2 regions of the Bariatricus sp. SGI.019 genome follow, and region 1 is predicted to be linked to the other one. Evidence: predicted binding sites of a transcription regulator. Region 1 holds the regulator's gene; the other holds the start of a gene.
What was found. Region 1 encodes Rex, which represses fermentation and respiration genes when NADH is low (regulators of the CRP and FNR family bind a similar motif). Its sites were predicted from a motif close to ATTGTTAANTANTTAACAAT; they were not measured.
Positions count from the first base shown of each region.

Region 1 (3,608 bases):
CGGCCAGCATATTTCTGATCTTCGTGTTAGTCAAATCCGGGTAATCATCTGAAATTTCGTCAAAAATGGTTTTTTCCATATGTAGTACATGGTGTTCCTGATCATAGTATCCGATCGCTACATTAGTTCCCAATGTAAATGTACCGGAATCTGCTGATATTACCTGATTTAAGATTTTTAAAAGTGTTGTTTTCCCCGTTCCATTGTCACCGATGATTGCAACATGTTCCCCGCGTTTAATGTCAAAACTTATATCTTGAAACAGAACTTGATTTGGAAATGATTTACTTAGATGTTCAACAGACAGAACATCGTTACCGCTGACACAAGAAGGCTCTAATGTTAAGTGAATCTCATTATTTGCTTCCAAGGGTTTCTCTACAGGACGGATCTTTTCCAACATCTTTTCACGGCTTTCTGCACGCTTAATAGATTTCTCACGATTAAAAGAACGAAGCTTTTCAATTACGGCTTCCTGATGCTTTATTTCTTGCTGCTGATTTAAATATTCTTTTATCTGAGCATCACGAAGCTGCTGCTTTTTGGCAGCATAATCACTGTAATTTCCATTATAGGTCATCAATTTTCCAGATTCGATTTCTAAGACCTTAGTCACTACTTTGTTCAAAAAGTAACGGTCATGAGATACGATCAGAACGGCTCCTGGATAATTCAGAAGATAAGTTTCTAACCAAGCTATAGAGTTTAGATCCAAGTGGTTAGTAGGCTCGTCCAAAAGCAAGATATCTGGCTTGGTGAGCAATAATTTACCAAGAGAGACGCGGGTTTTCTGACCCCCAGAAAGGGTATCTACGGGTTTAGAAAAATCATTTTCTGTAAAACCAAGACCTTTTAATACCCCGTTAATCTCACTTTCATATGCATAACCATTCTGGCGTTCAAAAGAAGCTGTCAGACGATTATATGTTTCAAGGCGTGATGTCAATGCATCACCTTCTAAATGTTTTAATTCTAATTCGATGGAACGGATCTGTGTTTCCATTTCGATGATATCAGATTTGGCAAGTTTCACTTCTTCATAGATAGTGCTTCCACTTTGCATAGCCTGATGCTGTGCAAGATATCCCAAGGTTTTGCCTTTGGTTAAAATTACTTCTCCGCGGTCAGAAGGAAGCTCACCTACAATCATTTTAAAAAGCGTTGATTTTCCCGCTCCATTGGGACCAACAAGAGCTGCTTTTTCGTGATCTTCTATATGAAAAGAACCGTCAGCGATAATCACTTTTTCGCCGAAAGATTTACTGATTCCGTGACATGCTAATATCATATTATTTTCATATCCTCCTTTTTCACTCGTTTTCATTATAGCGAAAATAGGACAAAATACAACTAAAAGTTTGACTTTGTTCACACAATTCTATATAATATTTCTTAGAATGAAATGGAAGGTGAGACTATTGGAAGAGAGAGAGATTTCCCAGGCGGTCATCCGTAGATTGCCACGATACTATCGATACTTAGGAGAGCTACTTGAAAATGGAGTGGAGCGTATCTCGTCTAACGATTTGAGTAAGCGTATGAAAGTGACTGCATCTCAGATTCGTCAGGATCTTAACAATTTTGGTGGGTTCGGTCAGCAGGGTTATGGTTATAACGTTAAATATTTGTATACAGAGATTGGTAAGATTCTTGGCTTGGAAGAGGCTCATAATATGATTATTATAGGAGCTGGTAATTTGGGGCAGGCTCTTGCTAATTATGCAGCTTTTGAGAAGAGAGGATTTGTATTAAAAGGAATTTTTGATGTCAACCCAAGATTGGTAGGTGTTTCAATCAGAGGCGTGCCGATTCGTATGATGGATGAGTTAAAGTCATTTGTCCAACAGAATGATGTTGAGATTGCAGTTTTAACTATTCCAAAGGACAAGGCAATTGAAGTGGCTAATATGCTGGTAGACAATGGTGTTCGTGCAATTTGGAATTTTGCCCATACAGATTTGAATCTGCCGGATCATATAATTGTTGAAAATGTACACTTGTCTGAAAGCTTAATGCAGTTATCATACAATATTAGCCGATATAACGAAGAACATAAGAAATAAAAAGCAAAGACGTGTAATGACTGGCATGCGCAGACGGGCTGGTTTTTACACGTCCTTTTATATTGTAAAATGAACTTGGAAGGTGAGATTATGCGATATCTGCTTAATGGAAATCAAATGAAAAAGGCGGATCAATATACAATACAGGAACTGGGAATTTCGTCTATGGAGTTAATGGAGCGTGCTGCAAAGAGATGTGTAGAGACTATGGAGGCGGAAAAGCTTGATCTGTCCAAAGCGTGTATCGTATGTGGTTCAGGGAATAATGGTGGTGATGGATTTGCGATAGCGAGACTTTTAAAGGAAAAAGGGTATCCTGTGACAGTTTGTTTTGTAGGAAATGAATCTCATCGTACGGATGAAACAAAACAGCAGATGAGTAAATTAAGGGAAACAGGTGTTGAGATATTCAAAGAGTACAAAGAAGACGAATATAGTATCATAATAGATGCGATGTTCGGTGTTGGACTTAGCCGTGAGATTATAGGAAAATATTTTCAGATTATTCAGAAGATGAATGAAGCAAAGGCTGTAAAATTTGCTGTAGATATGCCATCTGGAATATCTGCGAATCATGGAAGTGTCCTTGGAATTGCTTTCCGTGCAGATATTACGGTGACTTTTCAAATGGAAAAGCTGGGACTTGCAATCTATCCCGGAAAGGAATATTCTGGTAAAGTGATTGTAGCTGATATCGGAATCCATACGGAAAAAATAATTGCTACCGAAAAAACGGCATATACTTATGAGAAGAAGGAATATTGTAAATTTCTGCCAGCCAGAAAAGAAAATTCGAATAAAGGGACATATGGGAAGTTACTTGTAATTGCAGGAAGTAAAGGTATGTCTGGAGCGGCTTATCTGAATGCAAAAGCGGCATATATGTCTGGAGCAGGACTGGTACAGATCTATACACCGGAAGAAAATAGGATTATTTTACAGCAGCTCCTTCCGGAAGCAATTATTACAACTTATGACATTTTTGATAAGACTGAGTTGTTAAATCTTTTAACATGGGCAGATGCAGTTTGTATTGGATCTGGAATAGGAATCAGTGAGCGTTCCAGGAGAATATTGAAGGCAACTCTTGAGCATGTGAAAGTACCTTGTCTGATTGATGCAGATGGTTTGAACCTGATTGCGGAGCATAACGCTTATCTTCAAAAGATTCATCATACAGATTTTGTGATAACACCACATATGAAAGAGATGTCACGGCTGTTACATATAAGTGTAGAGGAATTAAAACAACATAGGATGGATATACTGGATTCATTTGTTCAAAAAAGTCAATGGACTTGTGTACTGAAAGATGCCAGAACTATTGTTGCATCAGTTTCTGAAGGAAACTATGTAAATATGTCGGGTAATTCGGCAATGGCAAAAGCTGGTTCTGGAGATGTACTGGCGGGAATAATAGCTGCGCTTTTGGCGCAAGGACTCAGTTGTAGGAAAGCCGCTGTTTTGGGAGCATACCTACATGGAAGAGCAGGTGATTATGCCCGTATCGATAAAGGAAGTTATAGTGTTTTGGCAAGAGATTTG
Region 1 is NZ_JBNPOQ010000017.1:39,105-42,712, forward strand. Features, by position in the region: gene ACQRD1_RS11410 (ABC-F family ATP-binding cassette domain-containing protein) at 1-1,288, opposite strand, end outside; gene ACQRD1_RS11415 (redox-sensing transcriptional repressor Rex) at 1,419-2,063, shown strand; gene ACQRD1_RS11420 (NAD(P)H-hydrate dehydratase) at 2,154-3,608, shown strand, end outside.

Region 2 (3,608 bases), on a different contig from region 1:
CAATATGATAATTCTGACAAAAAACGCATCCCATATTACATCCAGCGAAAAAAACTGTTCCTGATCCATCTTTCCCTGAGATACAGGCCTCTTCCCACATATGCAGGGCTGCCCTTGCCACAACAACATCTGCCGTTTCTTTACAATAACCTTTTTGTCCCATTACACGATTCACATGACATTGCCTAGGACACAAAGTACAATCTTCAAGTCTGGAATCCTTTCTCATCTGCAAATTTACTCTCCTATCAGTTACTTTGGACATACATTCCTCTGATTATTATAACATAAAAACAATTATGACTGAACCATTCCAATTTATTTGTCATAATATTCGCAGACTCTTGACCTAGTTGTAAAAACTATGTATCATGTTATTGATTGTATTATTTTAAAGCATTAATATTATACACCCGAGAGGAGATTCCCAATGAATCCAATCATTCTTGTTGCAGAGACCGGTTCTGATCTGACACCAGAACTTGCCTCTCAATATAATATCAAAATTGTTCCGATGCACGTCTCTTTTGACACAGAGACCCTCGATGACGGATCATTTCCTGTTGAGAAAATCTGCGATTACTACCATGATACTCGTAAGCTTCCCAGAACCAGCGGATGTTCACCGGAAGATTTTATTACAACTTTTGATGAGATTCACGAGCAATATCCAGACTCTCAGATTCTATATCTTGCATATTCTGCAGTGACCACTTGTTCCTATCAAAGTGCACTCATTGCTGCGCAAGACCGTGATTACGTCACTGCAATCGATACCAAGCAAGTATCCATCGGACAAGCTGCTGTCGTGACTGCTGTCGCTAAGCTTCTCAAGGAACATCCCGAGATGACTATTGAAGAGGCTGCAGATGCTGCCAGAGAACTTCTTTCACGGGCAAAAATGTGTTTCCTTCCAGATAATCTGGAATTCCTGCGTGCCGGCGGCCGTGTCAGCAACGCTGTCTGTCTTGGAAGCCGCATCTTAAACATTCATCCATGTATTGAAATCCTGGATGGCAAACTCGTAGCCACGAAAAAGTACCGGGGAAAGATGAAAAAAGTAGTCCGACAACTTATTGAAGACTATTCCGACAGCTACCGTCTGGAGCGCGACGTTCTGTGGATGTATATACGATCGGCCTGCAGGATGAGATACGTGCCGCTGCCGAAGAGACGGCCAAAGCATGCGGATTTAAAGAAATACACTGGATTCAGGCACAGGGCGTTATTACAACCCATGGCGGTCCTGCAGCTTTTGGAATTGCCGGATTTTCAAGCATTTCCTGATAACCAAAAAGGAAGTGTAAATCATCATGATATCTACATAAAAAAAGGCCATTGCACTATGGATGAATATCATCTATGGTGCAACGACCCTTTATTTCATTCTGTATTTACTTTGTCTTTACATACTCATTGATTGGTCTCAGCATATATTCGTTATATGGGAACTGATCTGTTGTAACATAACCTGCCGGTGCATCGATCAGCTGTGCAATGCGGTTGACCAGTGTTGCACAGGTAAGTTCAACGGTCGCCGGACGATTGACGATACTTGTTGTATTCGGTTCTCCATACAACGTCCATTCATTCTTATCATATTCTTCCGGTGCATATACCTTGCCGACACATTCCGTCTCCAGAGTAATTCCCTCTGCTGTCTCTGTCGTTACAATCGCACGCATTCCTGTCGCATCACCGGCTTTGATCGTAGCGCCCAGTGTCTTAGATTCCAGGTCTGTCGGCCATGTGCATGGAACACATTTCTGCGTCTGAGAAGTAATGGTAAGTCCAAGCTTGCTTGCAAGCCATCCATTCTGGTTCCACATATACGACGGAACGTATTCTCCACTTTCAACCTTTTCCTTAATCTCCTCAGATGACCACTTATTACAAGTTGCAATCTTCTCTTCAAACTCATCCAGAGGAAGTCCTGCTCCATGGCCCTCTGCCAGTGCTATTCCATAATCTTCTACATCATACCAGCTGCTGCCTACAATCTTCTTTACCTGGAAAGAAGAACCCATCAGATTCGTGACCATGGTGCCCCAGAAAAGGTCACAGTAGCCAACACCTGTAAGTGTACATCCACCTTCTTTTGCAAGTGCATCCAGCTTCTTCGTCAATGCAGGTGAAGAATTCCACGGATATAATGCTTCTTCACAGGTTGTAATTGCATTTACCCCGTGCTTTGCACAGATGGTAAAGATATCTTCCAGCTCTGCCACCGTGCTGCGGGTGGCAATGATGCATACATCCGGCTTTAACTCTCCAATGATTCGATCAGCATCTGCTGCCGGAGAAACGCTTACTCCAACAGCTGGATATCCATTTCCAATGATCTCACTGACATCCTTGCCAAACACTGCCGGATTCATATCGAATGCTGCCAGCAGTTCACATCCCTTTTCCATCGCATAGCGCATAAGCCAGCGGCTCATTCTTCCACATCCATACTGTACATACTTAACTTTACGATTCATACTGATACCTCCTATGATAATCTCATTTTTCGTTCCTTTGTTATATTATTATCATAGTGGTTATTGTTGGTATAAAGTCAATACTTTTTCATTAAAAATTCAGCTATAAAATAACCGGAATCTGAATCTTACTGAATATGTGTCGCTTTTTTTCTTCCAGAACCGGGAAATCTATGATTGCCTCGCAAAGATAATCTCCGACGATCTGATATCCCATATCTTCTATATATGCGAGCAATGTCCTTGCGTTTTCCGCTTCCTGGGAAAAATCACTGGAACACATACATACATAAGTCGCAGCCGGAACCCTTTCGCAATCTTTTATATCTATACGTTCATCCACAAACAGAAACACTTCCTTAGAGGTAAGCCTCCCAAACTTCAGATCCTCTTTACGGATAATCGTTCCGATATTGCAGAATAATGACAGCGGAATATCGTGGCTTACAAGATGCTGTTTTAACTGGCGCAGCATATACTCATATCCTGCCTCATCCTGCTCAAAAAAATCCTGTTCACATTCACACCTGTAGATCTGCCTTTCTGACTGATACTCCAGGAATATCTGTCCGTTCTTCGGCAGCGCTTCGTATCGCTTATAGTTATCCAGTACCCGGTTCAGGGAGCTCTTTACCCTGGTCAGCTGCTGAAGACGCTCTTCAATGTCCTTCGACTGCATCTCCAGTTTCTGCCGGATCACATCCGCATCATCATTTTCCAGCATATCCTTGATCTGCTTTAATGTCAGTCCGTACCGTTTCATATTCTGGATCAGGTCGATTCTTGCCGACTGCAGGATGTGATAATAACGATATCCGCTTTCCGGATCCACCTCCTGTGCTTTGAGCAGCCCCTCCCTGTCATACAAGCGCAGGGTCTGCTCAGATATATGATTCAATTGTGCCATCTGTCCGATTGTTAATCTCTGTAAATCCATTGTAAAACCTTATCCTTACTATAATGTTTTATATACCTTTAATCTACATAACAGAGGCATCATCGTCTCACTAAGCGCACAGATCTTATCAGCGGCACACACGATCCAAGCTTCTTTAGTACTAGGTGGTATTGGAGTCAGAGGAAACATATGACAGTAGATCATATTTCTTTCTGTTTCCGTAAGCT
Region 2 is NZ_JBNPOQ010000004.1:93,002-96,609, reverse strand. Features, by position in the region: gene ACQRD1_RS03700 (radical SAM protein) at 1-229, opposite strand, end outside; gene ACQRD1_RS03695 (DegV family protein) at 431-1,420, shown strand; gene ACQRD1_RS03690 (NAD(P)H-dependent amine dehydrogenase family protein) at 1,395-2,483, opposite strand; gene ACQRD1_RS03685 (MerR family transcriptional regulator) at 2,587-3,420, opposite strand; gene ACQRD1_RS03680 (HD domain-containing protein) at 3,439-3,608, opposite strand, start outside.
Region 2: ACQRD1_RS03690 (NAD(P)H-dependent amine dehydrogenase family protein) is a predicted target of Rex. The motif match lies at 2,520-2,539, and genes of this name have one in related genera.